Regions from separate parts of the Deinococcus koreensis genome, predicted to be linked through region 2. Evidence: riboswitches for the same ligand, from Rfam matches in the RefSeq annotation. Region 2 holds a riboswitch; the other holds the start of a gene.
What was found. Region 2 has a riboswitch for cyclic di-GMP ahead of CVO96_RS00800 (HYR domain-containing protein). Riboswitches for the same ligand answer to the same signal wherever they lie in the genome.
Positions count from the first base shown of each region.

Region 1: linked by a shared signal. The riboswitch ahead of CVO96_RS21315 (NPCBM/NEW2 domain-containing protein) and the one ahead of CVO96_RS00800 (HYR domain-containing protein) in region 2 are both predicted to bind cyclic di-GMP.

Region 1 is NZ_PPPD01000002.1:257,547-268,320, reverse strand. Features, by position in the region: gene CVO96_RS17675 (lipopolysaccharide biosynthesis protein) at 1-177, shown strand, start outside; gene CVO96_RS17670 (glycosyltransferase family 2 protein) at 899-1,831, opposite strand; cyclic di-GMP riboswitch class I at 2,568-2,644, shown strand; gene CVO96_RS21315 (NPCBM/NEW2 domain-containing protein) at 2,657-4,768, shown strand; gene CVO96_RS17655 (malectin domain-containing carbohydrate-binding protein) at 5,093-7,147, shown strand; gene CVO96_RS17650 (UDP-glucose dehydrogenase family protein) at 7,342-8,739, shown strand; gene CVO96_RS17645 (UDP-glucuronic acid decarboxylase family protein) at 8,739-9,710, shown strand; gene CVO96_RS17640 (oligosaccharide flippase family protein) at 9,602-10,774, shown strand, end outside.
Region 2 is NZ_PPPD01000001.1:163,740-174,513, forward strand. Features, by position in the region: gene CVO96_RS00775 (aminoglycoside phosphotransferase family protein) at 1-216, opposite strand, end outside; gene CVO96_RS00780 (undecaprenyl-diphosphate phosphatase) at 295-1,119, shown strand; gene CVO96_RS00785 (heme-dependent oxidative N-demethylase subunit alpha family protein) at 1,288-2,280, shown strand; gene CVO96_RS00790 (guanyl-specific ribonuclease) at 2,304-2,789, shown strand; gene CVO96_RS00795 (barstar family protein) at 2,786-3,184, shown strand; cyclic di-GMP riboswitch class II at 3,449-3,532, shown strand; gene CVO96_RS00800 (HYR domain-containing protein) at 3,539-7,630, shown strand; gene CVO96_RS00805 (hypothetical protein) at 7,955-8,995, shown strand; gene CVO96_RS20945 (NPCBM/NEW2 domain-containing protein) at 9,435-10,774, shown strand, end outside.

The DNA.
Region 1 (10,774 bases), on a different contig from region 2:
ATAGTGATCCCATTGCGGGCCATCCTCCCATTGCCTGCACTCTTCATCACCGAGGTGATTCTTGGTGGTCTGATGCTCGGCGGTGTTGTGATCCTGGGCCCCCCCAATGAGCTTCAGCGGATGGCTAAAGCGAGTCTGTCCCGCCTGACACGTCGCTCAGCGAACTCGGCCGGCTAGTGCTCGCCCCGCAGCCTCTGCAGACGCCAATTGCGATCGGCACGGAACCGAGCGCAGGTGGTAGGAACGCGGCATCCGAACACACTGGAGAGCAGTCGTCACAAATCTCGTTCCAGATGACGACTCCTTGACGACCACGCGAAGGGTTGCTGCAATGTCTAACGTCTGGGCGCAACGATGAAGCCTGGATTCACCTCCGCTCAGTAAACCACGACCAGCGCGATGCCGGCCCCCGCCGCGTCCCGTGCTGTTCGCTGGCCGGCGCCGCCGTGACTCGCACCGGCACCGTCCACGCTGGCGCCCATAGGTGACTCGTTTCCAGGCACTGACCAGTCCTCGATCTCATTTTCTGAGGCGGCCGGGGCCGCCAGGAGAGGAATCTGCGTGTTTCTCTCCAGGCACGCCTTCATATCCTTACGGCGTCTGGAATGCTGAGGGCCGGCTGAGTTTCTCTCATCATATATGCTCTGGAGAGTGTCGCTGTTGATGGTTGTGGGCTCACCAATTCTGGATCCTTCGCGAGGTTGGTCAAAGGTCACGCGCGGCATTTAAGAAACATGCTACCTAAAACTGTCGGTATATCCGTTAACACAGTGTTTCAGCGCAGTGGGAGATAGGCGCCGGCCCGAAGCTTCGGACAACAGTGAACGCCGATCTGAAGCAATGTCAGCAGATCAAAACAGGGTCGGATACGGCCATACTTTCCCAGTTCTAGGAGAATTTAGGTTTCCCGTAGAAAGATCCAGCCTAAATTTCTAGCCAGGCCAATTTTGTAAAATCCGTGTCTGAAGATGGTTAATATCCGTTGCGGGTATTGCATCATAGGCATCTTAGAAAAAATTAAGGCCTTCTCGGACTGATTCGTCCCCTTGTAAACCTCACTGAATGCCCGTGCTTGTCGGGCTGCATCTAATTTACGACGAGCCATCTGCTCTCTCTCGCGCCTTACTTTTTGCAGAATAAGACGCCTATTGAATTTGACAGCTCCCAGTTGGTTAGATGTATGCTGACGATACATTATAGTCGGTTCGTGGATGGGTATTAATTTGCCAAAAGCGCATGCCACAATAGCCAGCCACCAATCATGAATGAGGGCTTTTTCAGGCATTGGGTTCGCCATTTTAATAAGGGTTTTGTTGGCAAGCATTGTGCAGCCTGTCACAATATTCTGGGTGAGTATTCTCCCGAACTGCTCGCCAGACTCAGGGACAATGTACTGATATTTCCACATGGATGGATCAATCAACCCGTCAGAATCATTGATCAGGCAGGCATCCGAGTGGAGAAGAATTGGGCAATCAGAGCCATAAGACTTTTCAGCCTCATACATAGTATCGAGCAGTCTTTTGAGTTTATCAGGCAGCCAGATATCGTCCTGATCGGCGAAAAATACATAATCGCCCGTGCACTTCGTCATAAGGAAAGCGAAATTGTTTCTGGCACTTCCACATTTTACACTGTATATCTCAATACTATCAAACTTCGTGCGATATTCTTCGAGAATTTCAGGTGTACTATCTTGAGAATGATCGTCATTAATTAGTAACTTAAACTCACTGATAGTCTGCGACAACAGACTATCCAACTGCTTTCGCAGAAAATTTTCACCATTATACGTGGCCATCACTACTTCGACACTCTTTACTGTAGACACAACTCTCCTATCATATGACGACTGGCAGAAAATCATTCTCCAACTAGATGCATCAATGTAAAGTTTTACATTGAGCAAAACATGGTGACCCTCACACCCCCGCCAGTCGGGAACCTGTTGCACTATCCCATTCAGGTCTTGGGGCGATCTTAATATTTCCATAATGTGACTGCCTGGGTATGCCGTTCGCGGTGACATTTATCCTCACCCAGCCACCGCACGTGCTAAAGGAGCTTCGAGCCCTGGCCCACAGTGAGTGAGGCTGAGAAGCCAGGAGAAGTGCCAGTAGCGCGCACTGGCGATCTCGGTTGAACAACGTCGCCAGGGCCCCGACGGCTTCATTGAGCCGTCCCTCCGACATGGAGTTAAAAAATCTGCGAGCAGGGCGCACTTTGCTGTTCCGCCAGCCCAGGCCGATCCCTCCATAAGTCTGTGCAGCCGCCCATTGGATCCCGAGGTCGCCGGCGGCTCTGACCCATACACCAGGCCACTGGTGGGGCCACCCCTGCGCCCTTACAGAACTCTGACGACGCGGAGCAGGACGGATCCGGAAGTTCATTTAAGGGTGACGCAAGGCAGACGCCGTGTGGGACGCACCCCAACCCTGGGACAGAGGGCCAGGCAGGGATTTATGAAGGGTCAATGTGCCTGACCTTTATGTAACGGAAATGTGCAGCGCCCTCCGGCAAGATGAACGACGTCAGCAAGACCCGCCGCTAGCGACTGACGAAACCTAAACCGACACAGGCAAAACCTCCGCGAGGAGGCGACGCAAAGCCACGGAACTCCTCTGGAGTCAGCCGGGTTGCCGAAAGTAGGGACACTATGAATCTGACCAACCGGCACCACCGCTCAGCCCCCGCCCGCACCCTGTTCGCCTGCACCCTGGCTCTCGCCCTGGCCGCCTGTTCAACGTCGACTCCCCCAACCCCCGGCGGAAATGCGGATGCTGGCGGTACGCCTGGCCTGGGCATGCCCACGGCGGCGGACATCACGACCGACTTTCCACTGAAGGAGCTGGCCCTGGCGATCGCCACCGGCGATAACGCGCTGACCGGCAAAATCTGGTCGTCTGCAGTCAATGGGTACGGCCCCGTGGAGATCAACAAGAGCAACGGCGAGGCGGGCACCAGTGACGGCCGCGTGATCACCCTGAATACCAAGACCTACAGCCGCGGCTACGGGGTTCATGCCGGCTCGCAGATGACGTTTGCTGTGGGCGGTAAATGCCGTTACCTGACTTCCGATATTGGGCTGGACGACGAAGTCGGTTCACGCGGCAGCGTGGTGTTCCAGGTTTTCGGAGACGGAGTCAAGCTGTACGACAGCGGCATCATGACCGGAGCCACGGCCACCAAAACGATCAAGATCGATATTGCGGGTCGCAAAGACCTGCGTCTGGCCGTCACCGACGCCGGAGACAACAATGGGTACGACCACGCCGACTGGGCGAACCCCTACCTGCTGGGGTGTGAAACGACCGCCCCGCCCGTGACCTCAGGGGTCGTGCCGGCTCCCACAGGGACGTACACTTTCCTGGCGAACGAGTCCAAGTCCTTTACTGTGTCGGGAACGCAGACCGTGCGCTACGGCGGTGGCGCCAGCTGGATCGCCAAGTCTGTCACGAACGCTGGCGAGTGCACGAACGGTTTTTTCGGTGCTGATCCCCTGGTCGGCGTCGCCAAGGTGTGCGAACTGCTTGTTACTCCTCCTGCCCCTGCCCCTGCCCCTGCCCCTGCCCCTGCCCCTGCCCCTGCCCCTGCCCCTGCCCCTGCCCCTGCCCCTGCCCCTGCCCCTGCCCCTGCCCCTGCCCCTGCCCCTGCTCCTGTGGTCAGCACCTCACCGTACGCTGCTCCTCTGACGATCACCAAGGGTGGGACGTACACCGGCGCCTGGGAGAGCCTCGATCCAGCAGTCGCAGCGGTCAAGATCATGACCTCCGAGCCGGTCATCATCGAAAACTGCCTGCTGCGGAGTAAGGGAACCCTGATCCTGGCTCCGTGGAGCCGCGCCAATCTGACCGTGCGTGGCTGTAAGGGCATCGGGCTGAACCCGAACGATACGACCCGGATCCCCGGACGCTTCGTTCATGCAGAGGGTTTCGAGTCCATGGTGATTGAGCGCAATACCTTCGAGGGCACCAGCGGGATCTACCTGAACAAGTGGGTCGGTGACGCTACCCTTCCGACGACGATCACCGTACGCCAAAACCTGGGCAGAAACATCGAAGGGCGTTTTAGCGACGGGAACGACGGCTTCCAGTCCACCTTCTACCGCGTGCAGTTCACTCAGCTCAACGGCATGAGCAACATCCCCCGCGTCGAAATCGCCTGGAACCGGGTCGAGAACGTGGCGCGTAAGAGTCACGTGGAAGATGTGATCAATATCTACGGCTCGACCGGCACTCCTGCCAGCCCGATCCGGGTTTCCAACAACCTGATTGCTGGGGCGTACGCAGGAATCCCCAACAGCAGTTACTCCGGTGGCGGCATCATGTTGGGTGACGGTGGAGGCGCTTACCAGGAAGCTTCGAACAACACCGTACTGGAAACCAGCAACTACGGTATCGCCGCGGCCAGTGGCAACTACATCAACATCAAGAACAATCTGGTGCTGGGAACGGGCAAACTCGCAGACGGCACCATTCTGGACGCCGACCCCGACGCCGGTATCTACCTGAGGGACTACTCGAACGACCCGGCCCATATCATCTCCAGCGTCGTGGCTTCAGGCAACCTTGTCGGCTGGGGACGCCCCAAGCCCACGAATGCCAACTCCCGCTGGGACTACTCGATCAGCTCGACGGGCGGCGTCGGCCTCTCGAACACGAATGTCCAGAAGGCCAATGCGGCTGTTGATCCCGCCCTGCTGACCAACGCCGTAGCAGCCTGGGAAACCAGCGTGGCGACGAACGGCCTGGAAATTGGAGCCCGTTGATCGGGGAACACGCCCACACACCAGGCCGGCACTGAACGAAGGCGCTCCATAAGCACACCACCATAAGAGGTCGGCGGCCCCAGCACAGGGCCGCCGACCTCTTGGTGTCCCGTCGCATAGCTCTCGCTGAGATGGGCCTGAAGGCTGGGTCGGTTACATGAGCACTACGTGGACAGACCTTCAGGCGCCGTGCAACGAAGTTGTTACGCTGCGCGGCCGATGCTCCCCTAAAGTGAATATCTGGTCTGCACAGACGAAAAGCGCCGACGTCCTCAGGGCGCGCGGAACCGGTGCGATAAGCAATGTTCAGCAAGGGAGTATGTCATGCAATCAACTGGAAGAATACTGAGAAATAGTGCGATGGCGACGGTGACGGCTCTGAGTCTGCTGGCATGTGACCGGAGCAGTGTGCCGGCGGCTGTAACGAAGATTACCGTCACGCCTCCAACAGTTACTTTGTTACCAAATGGCACACAGAAACTAGAAGCTAAAGTCGAGGGGGCTGGAAGCTTCGACCAGAGTGTAGTCTGGAGTACCAACGACCCACAGACTGCTACCGTGACACCGGATGGAATAGTCAAAGCTCTGAAAGTAGGAGCGGCAACCATCACGGCAAAATCAGTCAGTGATCCGAGTAAGACGGACTCCAGCAAGATCAGCGTGGTGGTCGGTGCAACCGTCTCCAAAATCGAGGTAACACCCACCACAGCTGCGATCAATGTGGGGAAAACTCAGCTCTTCACAGCCAAGGTGACCGGCACCGGGGAGTTTGGCGGAGTGGCGTGGAAGTCTAGTAATCCAGGGATTGCCAGCGTGGCCGAGGACGGCACGGTGACAGGTGTCGCAGCAGGACAGGCGACCATCACAGCGACGTCTACCCTGGACTCCACCAAGTCAGATTCTTCCCAGGTCACGGTCAGCCCTGTCGTGGTGGCTCAGCCGAACATCGTCCTCACGAACCTCGACGGTGGCCCGTTCCAGAACTGGCTCTCCTTCAGCAAGGTCGGCACCGGTGTGCCCGCTACTCCCTCGACCACGGAACACAATGTCTCGACCCTGCGGATCAGCAACACGGGGGTCGACCCGCTGAACGTGAACCTGCAGATTACGGGCACCTTCACACTCCTGTCTGGCCCCCCGGCGTTCACGGTTGCGCCCGGCGCCAGCAGCGATGTGAAGGTTCGGTTCGTCGGCGATAACCTGCCCGTCCAGCGAGGAACGTTGGTGGTGCAGAGCAACGATCCACAGACTCCCTCGACCACCATCCAGCTGGCCGGTGCCTGGCAGCCGGTCTACGAAAACAATCAGGAACCCAACCTGGATCAGCTGGTTCGCGAAACGCTGGGCTTCACCACAGCGTTCTCCACGGGCGGCCAGAGCATCAACCAGAAGGGCAGCGTCATGGCTCAGGGGGACGAGATGCTCTCGCCCTTCTGGCAGCGTGCCAATACGTCGCAGCCCGTGAATGTCTGGCAACTGGCCGCTTACCACACGCAGAATTCCACTGCCACCCTGTATTGGCACTCCAAGGCGGATTCGGCTGCCCTGCAAGTGCTGAAGCACGCACCGACCAGCGCCCAGTCGATTCTGCCCCGCAAGGACGACGGCTCGGTTCTGGCACAGGCCAACTTCACACCTACGGCGGCGACTTTCGGCTTCCGTATCGACAACAGCGAATGGAGCGACGACACGCGCAACAGTCAGACGGCCGACCGGAGAAACGGCTGCGTCGATCCCTGCGGTCATCATCTGAGGTTCTACAAGGCCAAGAATCCTGCTGGCCAGGTGATGCCGAACACCTATCTGCTGATCATGGATTACTCGGGGATCAACTACGACTACAACGACAACGTCTACCTGATCAGCAATGTCCAGCCGGCGCCCTTTCTGATCGACACCGGGGTCGGGGCGGGGGCCAGCTACACCGATCCAGCCGGCAACGTGTGGACATCCGACCGCGACAGGAACAACGTGGCGTCCTTTACGCCGAATACTGCAGTGAATGAGCCTGCCACGGCGACCAGCGTGGAGATCCTGGGCACCGACAACGACCAGCTGTACCGCACCTACCGTGGCAATGTCGGCGGCGTGACCCCGCGCACCCTGACCTACAACATCCCACTGGAAAACGGCACCTACCAGCTCAAACTGCACTTTGCCGAGCTGAACTGGACGACGGCCGGCAAGCGGGTCTTCGATGTCCTGGTAAACGGCCAGGTGAAAATCAGCAATCTCGACATCGTGGCCCAGGCCGGTGGCGCCAACACCGCCCTGGTGCTCCCAGTGCCGAGCGTCCAGGTGACCAACGGGAAGCTCAATCTGGCCTTCGCCGCCAGCGTGGATTATCCGTCGATCTCGGGCATCGAGATCTCCCGCTAGCACAGCCACCGATCATCTCCAGGCAGGGTCACCGCTCCTTTACATGGAGTGAAGGTTAAAGCGGACCGACCATGTCATGAGATGATCGTGGTGAAGACGAGGCGGTACAGGTGACTTCGACGTCAGACCCCGCAGCGTCAGCGTCGTCATCAGGGGCCTTCCCTGCTCACCCCCGCAAGGAAACGGAGATCTACATGCACTTGAATCATCCAGCGAATGTCGCCGTCATCGGCAGAGGCTACGTCGGGCTCGGCACGGCCGGTCTGCTGGCCCACATCGGGCACACGGTGACCGGAATCGATATCGACGAGGAAAAAATTGCGATGTTGCGCCAGGGCCACGTCCCTATCCATGAACCGGGCCTGGACGATCTGCTGGCGAGCCAGGTCGAGCGCCTGACCTGGACGACCGACTACAGCGCCGTGCGCGACGCCGACGTCATCTTCATCTGCGTGGGAACGCCGCCGGGCCTGGACGGCACCCCTGATCTGCAATACGTCGTCAGTGCGGCCGCCAGCATCGCGCGTCACCTCAACAGCCACTCGCAGATCATCGTGAACAAGAGCACCGTTCCCATCGGCACGGGCGACTACGTTCAGCGGCTGCTGGAGGATCACACGCCGTCCTTCGACCCCAGCCGGCATTTCGTGGTCAGCAATCCCGAGTTCCTGCGCGAGGGCACCGCGCTGGGCGACAGCCTCTATCCCGACCGGATCGTCCTGGGTGGACAGCCGCAGGCCCTGGATCTGATGACGCAGCTGTACGCCCCCCTGATAGACCAGTCTTTCACGGCGCCGACCGTCGCGCCGCGCCCCGAGTGGTTCACCCGTCCGGCCGTGGTCAAGACTTCGCTGCAGAGCGCCGAGATGATCAAATACGCCGCCAACGCTTTCCTGGCCCTGAAGATCAGCTTCGCCAACGAGATTTCCGGACTGTGCGAGCGGGTCGGCGCCGACATTGAAGAGGTCGCGGCCGGGATCGGCATGGATCAGCGGATCGGGCAGCGCTTCCTGCAGGCCGGCCTGGGCTGGGGCGGGAGCTGCTTCGGCAAGGACACCCAGGGGCTGATCAGCGCCGGGCGGGAGCACCAGTACGACATGCCGATCCTGCAGGCGGCCATCGACGTCAACTACCGCCAGCGCCGGGTGGTCATCGACAAGTTGCTGAGACACCTCAAGACCGTCAAGGGCAAACGCGTCTCGATCCTGGGGATGGCTTTCAAGCCCAACACCGACGACCTGCGCGACGCACCCACCCACGACCTGATCGTCCAGCTGAACCGCCTGGGTGCCAGCGTGACCGCCCACGACCCGATTGCCATGAACCGCGCGGCCCGTGAGTGGAGCCATCTCAGCTACACTCCGGCGGCCACGGTCGAGGAAGCCTTCGAGCGCGCGGACGCGATCATCCTGGCGACCGAGTGGGACGAATACATCAACCTCGACTGGAACACCCTGCTGGCCACCACCCGCCGGCCGCTGGTCATCGACGCCCGCAATATCATCCGCCGGCCCATCAATGCTCAGGTGGAGCAGGTCGGACGGGATGCGCCACGCGGCGAGCGGCGCCGGGCGGATGTGGAGCGCTCCTGATGAGGATCCTGCTCACCGGCAGCGCCGGATTCGTCGGTTCCCACCTCGTCGAGCGCTTCCTGCACGAGGGGCATTCGGTGATCGGGGTCGACAACTACCTCAGCGGTCAGCCCGCCAACACCGCCCTCTTCGAGCATCATCCCCGCTTCCGCTTCGTGCAGGCCGACGTCAGCCTGGGCATTCCCGCCCAGCAGGAGCCGCTGGACTGGGTGATGCATTTCGCCAGCCCCGCCAGCCCCCCGCACTACCAGCAGCACCCCATCGCCACGCTGATGGTCGGGGCCCAGGGCACCCAGCACAGCCTGGAGCTGGCCCGCGCGCACGGCGCCCGCTTCTTCCTGGCGAGCACCAGCGAGGTCTACGGTGATCCCCTGGTGCATCCCCAGCCCGAAAGCTACTGGGGCCATGTCAACCCCAACGGCCTGAGAAGCTGCTACGACGAGGCCAAGCGCTACGCCGAGGCGATCACCATGGCCTACCACCGCCACCACGGGGTCGATACCCGGATCATCCGGATCTTCAACACCTATGGCCCCCGGATGCGGGCCGACGACGGCCGGGTCATCACGAATTTCCTGCATCAGGCGTTGCGCGGCGAGGCCCTCACGGTCTACGGCGACGGCAGCCAGACCCGCAGCTTCCAGTACATCGACGACCTCGTGGAGGGCATCGTGAGACTGATGGGCACCCCGTACCACGAACCCGTGAATCTGGGGAATCCGGACGAATTCACCATGCTCGAACTGGTGCGGGTCGTGCAGGAGGTGCTCGGACGGCCGCTGCAGATCATCCACGAGGCGATGCCGCAGGATGACCCCCGGCAGCGCCAGCCCGACATCAGCCGGGCCCTGGAACTGCTGGGCTGGCGTCCGGCAGTCGCCCTGCGGGACGGGCTGCGGCTCACGCTCGAGCAGGTGAGGGGCGCCCAGGTGATCAGTCAGGAGCGGCGGCCATCGCCCCACCCGGCCTGAGTCTCCGGGCCAACACCCTCTGGATGGCCGGGGGGCAGGCCCTCAGGGCCGGTGTGCAGTTCCTCTATTTCGCCCTGATCGCCCGCGCCCTGGGCAGTGAGCAGTACGGGGCCTTCATCGCGGTGACCGCGCTGATCGGTATCCTGGCGCCCTTCGCCTCCTGGGGCAGTGGCAACCTGCTCATCAAGCACGTGGCCAGGACGCCGGCCCTGTTTCCCACCTACTGGGGCTCGGCCCTGCTGGTCACGGGTCTGTCGTCGCTGCTGCTGACCGCCCTGGTGCTGGGCGCCGCGCAGTTTGCCCTGCCGGTCGGCCTGCCGGCCCTGCTGATCGTGCTGATCGCGGTCTCGGATCTGGGCTTCGCGCGGCTGCTCGACCTGTCGGGCCAGGCCTTCCAGGCGTATGACCTGCTGAGCCGCACCTCGGCGCTGCAACTGCTGCTGGCCGTGCTGCGGCTGGTCGCGGCCGCCGCCCTGGGGCTGTCTGGCCTGCCGCCCAGCGCCCTGAGCTGGGCGGGGCTGTATCTGGCGGCCTCGGCCCTGTCGGCCGGGATCGGCCTGTGGTGGGTACGCCGGGAACTGGGCTGGGGGCCGCTGCAGGTGTCGCCGGTGCTACGGGAATTCCGCGAAGGCGGGGCGTTCGCCCTGAGCCTGAGCGCCCAGAGCATCTACAACGATGTCGACAAGACCATGCTGGCGCGGCTGGTGAGCACCGAGGCCGCCGGCGTCTACGCGGCCGGCTACCGGGTGATCGACGCCATGTTCACTCCCGTCCGTTCCCTGATCTATGCCGCCTACGCGCGCTTTTTTCGGGTGGGTCAGGAGGGGATCGCCCGCGCGCTGGCCTTCGCGCTGCGGCTGATCCCCAGGGCGCTGGGCTTCGGGATCCTGGCGGCCGGCGCCGTGGTGGTCGCGGCGCCGGCCATCCCGCTGGTCTTCGGGGAGGACTTCCGGCCCTCGGTGGCGGTGGCCCAGTGGCTGGCGCCGCTGCTGATCCTGCGGCCCCTGCACTACTTCTTCTCTGACACCCTGACGAGCTCGGGCTATCAGACGGAGCGCTCGGCG
Region 2 (10,774 bases):
CAGGGCCGCGCCCTCGTGGGCATAGACCCGCGCGGCCCCGCGCCCGGCCCACCAGACCATCAGGCGGTGGCCGCGCTCCTCTTCGTCCAGGCGCGCCAGCTTGAGCATGGCGGCCTGGCCCTCCCAGACCACGGGCAGGAGGTCGCTGCTCGCGGTGTGGATGGCCCCGCCGTCGGGGAGGAGGTTCCAGCGGGCCAGCCAGGGGGCGAAGCTCATTGCGATAGTATCCACACCCCTGCTGCACCTTTCGGCGGACGCCCCCGCCTGACCCGGAGGTGTTAGGCTCACGCCGGTATGGACTGGGTCTACGCAATCATCTATGGCATCGTCGAGGGAATCACGGAATTCCTGCCGATCAGCTCGACGGGACACCTGATCCTGACCGGAAACCTGCTGGGTGTGCCCTGGCCCAAGGACGTGAAGGACACCTTCGAGGTCGTCATCCAGGGCGGCGCCATCCTGGCTGTGCTGGCGTACTACTGGAAGGAATTCCTGCTGATCCGCCACATCCCCACAGACCGGGTGCAGCGCCACCTCTGGACGAGTGTGGTCGTGGCCTGTATTCCGGCCGTGATCCTGGGCCTGCTGTTCGGCTCGACCATCAAGGAACTGCTGTTCCGCCCCAGCGTCGTGGCCTGGGCGCTGATCGTGGGCGGGGTGCTGATGTGGGTGATCGAGAGCCGCAAGACGGTGCCCGAGGTGCACGAAATCGAGCAGATCAGCACCCGCAAGGCGCTGATGATCGGCGCGCTGCAGTGCCTGGCGCTGCTCTGGCCCGGCTTCTCGCGCTCGGCCAGCTCGATCCTGGGCGGCATGGTGCTGGGCCTCGACCGCCCGACCGCCACCAAGTTCAGCTTCTACCTGGGCGTGCCCACCCTGGGCGGCGCGGCGCTGCTGGACTTCATCAAGAGCCGTGAGATCCTGGGCCAGATCGGCCTGCTGAACGTGCTGCTGGGCGCGGGCGTGAGCTTCGTGGTGGCCTACGCGGCCATCGGCTGGCTGCTGCGCTTCGTATCCACCAACAACTTCAAGGGCTTCGCGGTCTACCGGGTGGTGCTGGGCGTGGTCATCCTGGCGCTGATCGCGGCGGGCGTGCTGAACAACTCCATCCTGGCCTGACAGCGGTACTCCGTTCCGCCTACGGGTGAACAACACCCCCTTGGGCTCCACGTAGGCCGCTGTCTGTGGCGGTGACTCACTCCGTTCTCCCCAGACTGATTGACGGCCTTGACCGTCAATCAGTCTGGTTACCGCTGTGAGGCCGCCGGCGTCTGGCACAATCCGTCCATGGCCCCGCCGACCGTCTACCGCCCATTCCTGGGGGGCGTGTACGCCGTGTCGGCGGGGCTGTTCCGGCTGGGCAGCCAGCCGATCCCCTGGCGCGAGGACGGCCGGCCCGAAACCCACACCTTCGCGCTGGACGATACCTATGCGCGCTTCGTGGCCAGCAAGGCCGCCGCCCACCACCGCGCCCTGCACGAGTACGCCGGCGAGGCGAACCTGAGCCCGGCGCTGCGGCACGCCGCCCTGTCGTTCATCGCCCGGACGCTGGCCGACGAGAGCGGCGGCGCCATGAGCTGGGACGGCCGCACCTTCTCGAATGCGCTGCTGGGCTGGTCGGCCGACCTGGATCTCCGGCGCGGCAGCGTGGAGCAGCTGCGCCGCTCGGACGCGCCGCTGGGTGAACGGGTAGCCGATCTGGCGCCCGTGAACGCCCTGGATCTGCTGGGCCTGTGCGCCCCGGAGGATCTGGCCCTGATCGCCCGGGGGCCGGGCGGCGACTGGCTGGCCGCCACCCACGTCCTGAGCCCGCAGCACTGGGATCCGCGCGACAAACTGGGGCGCGATTTCGTCCGGGTGCACGCGCCGGTGGCGGGCAGCGGCCCCATGAACGCCAGCGCCGCGCGGCTGGTGGACGCCGTGATCACCCGTGGGCCCTTCGTGCGCTTCGCGTGGGGCGTGTCGATGGGCGACCGTCTGGATCACCACCCCGCCGCGCCGCCCGACGCTGACCGGGCTGAGACGACACGCTTTTCCCCCGACGGCGCCTTCCTGCGCGTGGAGCGCCAGACGCTGACCGGCTTCCCCGAGGCGAGCGGCGCTCTCTTCACCATCCGGCCCTACACGTATCCGCTGCGAGAGGCCGCGCAGACCCCCGATCAGGCACGCGCGCTCGCCGCCGCGCTGCGAACCATGACCCCCGATCAGGTGGAGTACAAGGGTCTGGGGCCGCTGCTCGACGACCTGCTGGACTGGCTGGGTGCCCGGGCCGTGGCCTGACTCATGCCGCAGGGCCTACACTCATGGCCGTGACCCTCCGTCTCGCCTTCCTGCCGGCACTGGCGCTGGCCACCGGCCTGCTCGCGGCCTGCGACGTTCCCGCGAAGCCGCAGTCCAGTCAGCCGCAGTCCAGCCAGCCGGTGGCTGTCCAGAGCCAGCGCGCTTCGACGGCGGGCGCGTCCAGCCAGAGCCCCAGCAGCCGCGATCCGGACAGCGGCCTGCGCTGGATGTCGGCCTCAGACCTGCCGCGCGAGGGACGGGCCACCCTGCAGGCCATCGCGCGGGGCGGGCCCTTCCGCTACGCCAAGGACGGCGTGACCTTCGGCAACCGCGAGCGCGTCCTGCCCCGGCAGCAGCGCGGCTACTACCGCGAGTACACCGTCCCCACGCCCGGCGAGGGCGACCGCGGCGCCCGGCGCATCGTGTGTGGGGGCCAGAGGGCCACCAGCACCGCCGAGTGCTACTACACCAGCGACCACTACGCCACCTTCAGGAGACTCCGCCCGTGATCCAGGTGTTCGATGAGGCCCCCAACGGCCTGCAACCCGCCCCACACGATCCCCGGATGCTCGCCGCCGGCCATCAGGTCGCCGTGCGCGAGATCAATTTCAGAGACGTCCACGACAAGGAGTCGCTGATGCTGGCCTTTCTGCGTGGCCTGGGCCTGTCGCAGACCTTCGGGCGCAACTGGGACGCCCTGTACGACGTCCTGACCGACCCCGAGTCCCGGCCCGCCAAGTCGGCCGTGCTGCTCTGCAGTTACGCCTCGTTCCGAAAAAAGCACCCTCACCTCTCGGCCGATCTGGAGAGGGTGATGCTGGACGCCCAGGCCACCGCCGCCGAAGCCGGCCGCAGCCTCTGGCTCCTGCTGGAGGAACCCGACAGCGACACCCGGCACTGGTAGTCCCTGAAGAACATGAGTATTCCCACAACTGGTCGATCCGAATTGCTGAGGCACGGATCGACCAGGACTTTCTCTATCTGGCTCTCATAACTCCCGCAGCCTGTTCTTCACGACTGGGTGGCCGGTATGGCACCCCCTCCTCCCCCATCGGGTAAAGATTGGAGAGGGATGAGAACTTGTGAAAGATGAGCACTGAATGTCGTACGATTAATCCACGAACCGCTTCTGAGTTCGCCCGCAATTTACAGGGCGCCCGAAAACGGCGCTCTCATGGGCCGTTATGACCTCTGTCTTTTAGTCGGTCACCTTAGACAGAGCGAGCGAATGGTGAGACCCGCCCAGGAAGGAGGCTTCATGAAGAGAGGCAAGCTCCTACTCCCCGTTCTCACCATGCTCGCTCTGGCGGGGTGTTCGCAGAGTGGAACGCCCACCGCTACCACACCGGCATCCGCGCCTACAGCAGCAGGGCGCCCGAATATCAAACCCCTTTCTGCTGGCACAGGAGACGCCACGGTTGGTGGTACCCAGACAGCTACGGTCACGCTCAGCGGCTGCGCGAATACGACTATCGACCGCACTGTGCGTTACAGGATCACTGGCAAGCAGGACGGCACCGCTACCATCAAGTTCCCTAAGGGGTACATCTATTCCGGCGGAATCTGGATCGCCTCGCCTCCGGTCAATCTGACAAATGCCAGCACTTACCAGGTCTTCACGGTTGCCCCCCGCCCTACCGCCAGTGACGCGGCCCAGAACATTGATGTTACCCTCACCCTCACGATTGGCAGCCACGTCACCGCAAACGCGTCGGCTGACGTTTCGGTAGCTCCCGCCGACATCTCAAACACCAATGCTACGGGCTCGAAACTGACGATTGCGACCAACGCTTACGCCGTTATCGGCACCAGCATCACCGCTTGCGCCCCTCCAGTCGCTAACAACACTGCGCCGGAACTGACCGTGCCAATGGGAATGATGCTTGAAGCGACGGCTGCTTCTACGCCGGTTACTTTCGCGCCGGCCCCTACCGCCTTCGACACTGAAGACGCTGCTTTGAACCTCCCCCTGACCATCAGCTGCACGCCTGCCACCGGCAGCGGCTTTGCGGTGGGCACCACGACGGTTTCCTGCTCAGTCACGGATTCAGGCAAACGTCTGAACGGCAGCGCCGATTCGGCCGGGCCTAAGACCACCACCCTGAGCTTTCCCGTGACTGTTACCGACACCACGAGACCTCTGGTGACAGTGCCCGCGAACATCAGCATTGAGGCGACCAAGCCACAGGGCGCGGACGTAACCTTTGCCCCAGCCACCGCTACTGATCTGGCCAGCGGCGCTCTGACCCCTACTTGTGACAAGGCTAGCGGTGCCACCTTTCCTGTCGGTGTGACGACTGTCACCTGCTCGGCCACTGACGGCGCTGGTAATACCGGCACCGGCACCTTCACCGTGACGGTCACGGACACCGCCAAGCCCGTTCTAGCCACACACCTGGACGTCACGGCTGAAGCCACGAGCGCATCCGGCGCCCTGGTAACGTTCACCAACCCCACTGCGACTGACATCGTGGACACCACCCCGACGGTCAGCTGCGCCCCTGTCAGCGGCGGCACCTTCGCACTGGGCAGCACGGCCGTCAGCTGCACCGCTACCGATGACGCGGGCAACAGCAGCTCCAGCATCTTCAATGTCATCGTGCGCGACACCACCGCCCCGGCACTGGCCCCGCATGGCGCCGTGACGGCCGAAGCGACCAGCTCGGCCGGCGCCACCGTGACCTACACCAGTCCCGCGGCGAGCGACGCTGTGGACGCCACCCCGACGGTCAGCTGTACGCCCGCCAGCGGAAGCACCTTCGCGCTGGGTGCCCACACGGTGAGCTGCACCGCCACCGACGACGCGGGCAACCACAGCTCCAGCACCTTCAGTGTGACGGTGGCCGACTCCACGGCCCCGGTGCTGGCCGCGCACGCGAACATCACCGCCGAAGCCACCAGTGCTGCTGGCGCCGTTGTCACCTTCACCAACCCCACCGCGACCGACGCCGTGAGCACGCCTAACGTCAGCTGCACTCCGGCCAGCGGCAGCACCTTTGCTTTGGGCACGAACACCGTGACCTGCACGGCGACGGACGGCGGGGGGAACGAAGCCACCGGCAGCTTTACAATTACCGTTCAGGACAAGACGCCGCCCACCTTGCACCTGCCCAGTAACCTGACGCTGGAAGCCACCAGCCCGGCCGGCGCCATGGCGACCTTCTCCGCCACCGCCAGCGATCTCGTCTCCGGCAATGTTGCGGTCAGCTGTGAGCCGGTCAGCGGCACGACCCTGGCTGTGGGCAGCACGACCACCGTGGAATGCTCGGCCACCGACGGCGGTGGCAACAAAGCCACCGGCAGTTTCACGATCGCCGTGGTCGATACCACCAAACCTGTCCTAACCCTCTCGGATGACCTGATCAGGGAAGCCACCGGGCCCATGGGCGCCGCCGTGACCTTCAACACCTCGGCCAGCGACCTCGTGTCTGGAAATGTCAGCGTCAGCTGTAACAAGACCAGTGGCGCCACCTTCGCGCTGGGCACCACCCCCGTCACATGCTCGGCCACGGATGATGCGGGTAACACCGCCAGCGGCAGCTTCGATGTGACCGTGCAGGACTCCACCAAACCAGATCTGACCCTCTCCGACAACCTAATCAAGGAAGCGACTGGGCCTGCGGGCGCTGTCGTGACCTTCAGCAACACCGCAACTGACCTCGTTGATCTCACCGTGACTGTGGTCTGTACCCCGATCAGCGGCAGCACCTTCGCCCTGGGCACGGAGAGGGTCGATTGCTCGGCCACCGACGACGCGGGCAACAAGGCCACGGGCAGCTTCACTGTCGAAGTACGCGACACGACCGCGCCCCATCTAACCGTTCCGACGAACCTGACTGAAGAGGCAACCGGGCCCAGCGGCGCCGTCGTCACATTCATCACTAGCGCCACCGATCTGGTGGACGGCCCGGTCGCGGTGAGCTGTACCCCAGCCAGTGGCGGTACGTTCGTCCTGGGCGACACGACGGTCAACTGCTCAGCTACCGACGACGCAGGCAACAAGGCCTCCGGCAGCTTCAAGGTCATCGTTCGGGACACCACTCCGCCCAGCCTGAGCCTGTCTGGCAACCTGTCCGCAGAGGCCACAGGCCCCGGCGGCGCCTACGTCAGCTTCACCAACACTGCGCATGACCTTGTGGACGGCAGCGTCACAGTGACGTGCAAGCTTGGTACCACGACAATCAGCAGCTCCCACACCTTCGCGCTGGGCACCACCACAGTCGATTGTTCGGCCACCGATGCTCACGGCAACCCTGCCAGCGGCAGCTTTAATGTTGTTATCGAGGACAGAACTGCCCCTTCCCTGCGCCTGCCCGCCGCCATTTCACTGGAAGGCGACACCCTCGGTGGACGGAACGTGAGCTTCACGCCCAGTGCGACAGACCTCGTGGACGGCCCGGTCGCAGTGAGCTGCGACAAGGCCAGTGGAAGCCTCTTCCCCGTCGGCACTACCACCGTCACGTGCTTGGCGAAGGATGGCCGCACACCCGCCAACTCCGCCACGGGCAGCTTCACAGTCACCGTGCAGGACGCCACCAACCCTGTCCTAACCCTCCCGGGCAACCTGACCGCAGAAGCCACGGGCCCTGGTGGCGCCGCTGTCAACTTCAGCACCTCGGCCACAGACCTCGTCTCGGGCACCGTCAGCGTCAGCTGTGACAAGGCCAGCGGCGCCACCTTCCCGCTGGGTACCACCACCGTGACCTGCTCGGCAACGGACGGCGCAGGGAACAAAGCCACCGGCAGCTTCGAAGTCAAGGTGCAGGACACCACCGCGCCTGTCCTGGCCGCGCACGCCAACGTCACCGCCTTCGCCACGGCGAACGGTGTCGCGACCGTGACCTACACCAATCCCACGGCTACGGATGCGATCAGCACCCCGACCGTCTCCTGCACCCCGGCCAGTAGCAGCCCCTTCTCAGTCGGCACCAAGGTCGTGACCTGCACGGCCACCGACGCGGCGGGCAATGCCTCGACGAGCACCTTCAATGTGATCGTGGCCTACAACTTCACCGGCTTCTTCCAGCCCATCGACATGGGCAACGTCTACAACACCGTCAAGGTCGGCAGCGCCGTGCCCGTGAAATTCAAGCTGGGCGGCAACCAGGGCCTGAGTATCTTCGCGCCTGGCTTCCCCAACGCCACATCAGTCAACTGCTCGACCAGCACTCTGGACGACATAGAAGAACTCTCGGCCGCTACTGTATCCGGGCTCAGCTACGACGCCACCTCCGGGCAGTACAACTACGTCTGGAAGACCAGCTCGGCCTTCAAAGCGGGCTCCTGTTACCAGTTGAACGTCAAGTTTATCGACGGCAATACGCAGAGCGCCCTCTTCAAGTTCAAGTAAGCCCTCCGCCCTCCTGCGGCCGCTCCGGGACTTGTCCTGGGCGGCCGTTTCCTGTCGGGTGAACGCACCCCGGTGCGCCCGAGCGCCACCCAGGGCCAGGGATGAGGCCGGCTGTGTCCATCCAGAGCGACTTCTCATTCGACCGACAGGATCAGGAAGGGCGGCTCACCTACAGTTCTGCTCAGCGGGCCGGGGGCTGTCTCCGGCCGCTGTAACGCGTCGATTGACGATGCAGAAACGCGGCAGAGGGCAGGATCTGCCGGAGTAGCGAACCTCGGCATCGAGGTCAGGACGGGCTGGACAGTCCCGGAGGAGTAGCTGTTGATGATTTCGATTTCAAATCTGATGACCCCGAAGCTGGTCAGGGTGTCGCTCCAGGCATCGGCCACCGCGCTGCTGTCGCTGAGTCTGATGGCGTGTGCCGAATCCGGTCAGGCGACCGCCCCGACACCGCCCGGGGACGTGGTGACGCTGGGCGCCCAGCCGGGAACCGTGGTGTTGAGCGGCGTGCAGAACGAGGAGAGCGCCCCGCAGAGGGTGACGCTGACCAATCCGGGCTCGGCGCCGGTGCAGATCGACAGCCTGAGCTTCGGCGGCGCCAGTCCTGAGGCGTTCAGGCTCGCCTCGGTGCCCAGCCTGCCCCTCACCCTGGCCGCCGGGCAGAGCGTCGATGTTCAGGTCAGGCTCGCAGCCCGCGCCGTGACCTCTGTGACCGGGGACGTCCTGCGGGCCACCCTGCAGGCGCGGGGCACGGGGATCAGCGGCGAGGTGCCCATCAGCGCCCTGCGCGCGGCTGGGCTGGAGGGCAACTTTGAGCCCTCACTGGCGCAGATCGTCGACACGCTGGGCTACCGCCTGAACGTGGGGACGAACGCCCTGATCCTGGGCACCGATGCCATGCCGCGGGGCGAGGAAGTGAGTGCGCCGCTGTTCCGGCAGGCTGGCGCCGGGAAGGTCACCCTGCGGCCGGTCGCGCGCTACTCGCCGGACGGCCCCTCCCCCTTCGGCCTGTTCACCATGAGCGGCTCGGCGCCGCAGCTCAAGGCCCTGGGCACCCTGGCCACCGGCACGTATCAGACGCTGAATCCGCGGCTGGTCGAAGGTGTGTCCAGCGTCTCGTTCGAGAGCACGCAGAAATTCGGCATCTATCTGGCGGCCAACAGCTACGCGCCCCAGAACACCTACAGCCTGGACGCCGTCAACACCGGATCGACCAGACACGCCGTCCGCGTCTACCCGCTGCGGGATGCGGCCGGACAGCCGGTCGCCAACAGCTACCTGCTGGGCTTCGAACCCTCCCGGAATGGCGACTATCAGGACGTGGTGTTCATTCTGGAGAACGTGGTGCCCACGACCTATCCGTGAGGCCGGCGCTGACCTAAGCACTCTGCAAACCCGCCCATGACCGGGCCTGGCGTCCTGCCGGGCCCGTCGTCCGTGTGCGCCAGGCGGCCGATCCGCCCAGGCGGAGCGTCTGCAGACGTCCATGAGTCGGACTGTTGACGCTCCGTGCCGTCGACCCCCTGCACACGGCTCCTCTGGCCTCCGGAGGCTCAGAGTGACCGGCGCGCATTGAATCTTCATGAAGCTTGATTTTCATGAGGCCCGTGGGTGTACTGGACGGCAAGTCCTGGTCTGGCGCGAGCCCGGTGGTGGAGAGGCTCCACCGGTACAGCGGCTGCGCGCCCCCGGACTGCTCGGGCACCCAGGGGGGCGTATGTGGCACGGGACTTCGCGGAGCGCAGCGGCGGGGAATGGGCAGGGTTCGATGGACTCAGGACGGGCTGCACGCTGGCGCCCCAGGATGCGGCAGCTGTGGTGGGTGGGAGCCCTGGCGCTGGCGGGCTGCGCCCAGCCGGGGTCTCCCGGTCAGCCGGCGGGGGGCGCCGCCCCTGAAGCGGGCGGGGCCTGGACGTGGTCGCGCAGCGCGGAGCCCGGCCTGAGCGCCCAGGTCATCGACGCGGGCGACAACACGCTGAGTTACGAGGCCTGGACGTCGGCCACCAATGGCTGGGGGCCGATCGAGCGCGACCGCAGCAACGGGGAGGCCCGCTCCGGCGACGGCCGCACGCTCACGCTGGGCGGCCAGACCTATGCCCGAGGCTTCGGCGTCCACGCGAATTCCAGCATGAGTTTCGCCGTGCTGGGCCAGTGCCGCCGCTTCACGGCCGATGTCGGCGTGGACGACGAGGTGGGCAACCGGGGCAGCGTGGTCTTCCAGGTCTTCGCGGACGGCGCCAGGCTGTTCGACAGCGGTGTCCTGACCGGCGCCGACGGGGCGCGGCGCGTCGATGTGGACATCGCGGGACGCCGCGAGTTGCGCCTGGCGGTCGGTAGGGCCGGGAGCCCGGACTTCGACCATGCCGACTGGGCCGGAGCGCGGCTGATCGGCTGCGACCCTGCGGCCACGCTGCCCCCGGCGCCACCGCCACCGCCCCCAGGAACGGCCCCGACGATCCGGATCAACGCGGGCGGGCCGGCCCAGTCGGTCGGCGGCGTGAGCTGGACCGCCTGCGACGCCGCGGGGTGCCAGGGGTACGCCGAGGGGGGATTCGCCTACGCGCCGAGTCCGGCGCCCGCCATCGTTGGCGCCGCGGCGCCGGCCAGTGCCGCCCTCTACCAGAGCGAGTGGACGGGCGGGGAGACCCGGGGAGTGCCGGCTGGGGGCACGGCGTTCGCCCTGCGGGTGCCGGTGCCCAACGGCGAGTATCAGGTGCGCCTGCATTTCGCCGAGCTGAACAAACCCGCCGCGGGCCTGCGGGTCTTCGACGTCCTGCTGGAGCGTCAGCTGGTGCTGCAGAACCTCGATATCTTCCGCGAGACCGGGGGGCTGAACCGTCCGCTCGTCCGGAACTTCACGACCCGGGTTCAGGACGGCCGGCTGGATCTGGACTTCATCCGGCGGGTGGAGAACGCCAAGCTGAGTGCGCTGGAGATCCTTCCGGTCGGCACCGGCGGGACAGTCCCACCGCCGCCCGCCCCCGCGCCGCTGGCCTGGACGCCACGGGCCGCCGCGCCCAGCACCCTGTACGAAGGGCAGGGCGCCGCGCTGGGCGCCCGGCTGTATGTCTTCGGCGGCTACGACAGGAACCTCAACGGTCGGCCCATCGCCACCCGCGCCGCCCGCACCTACGACCCCGCCAC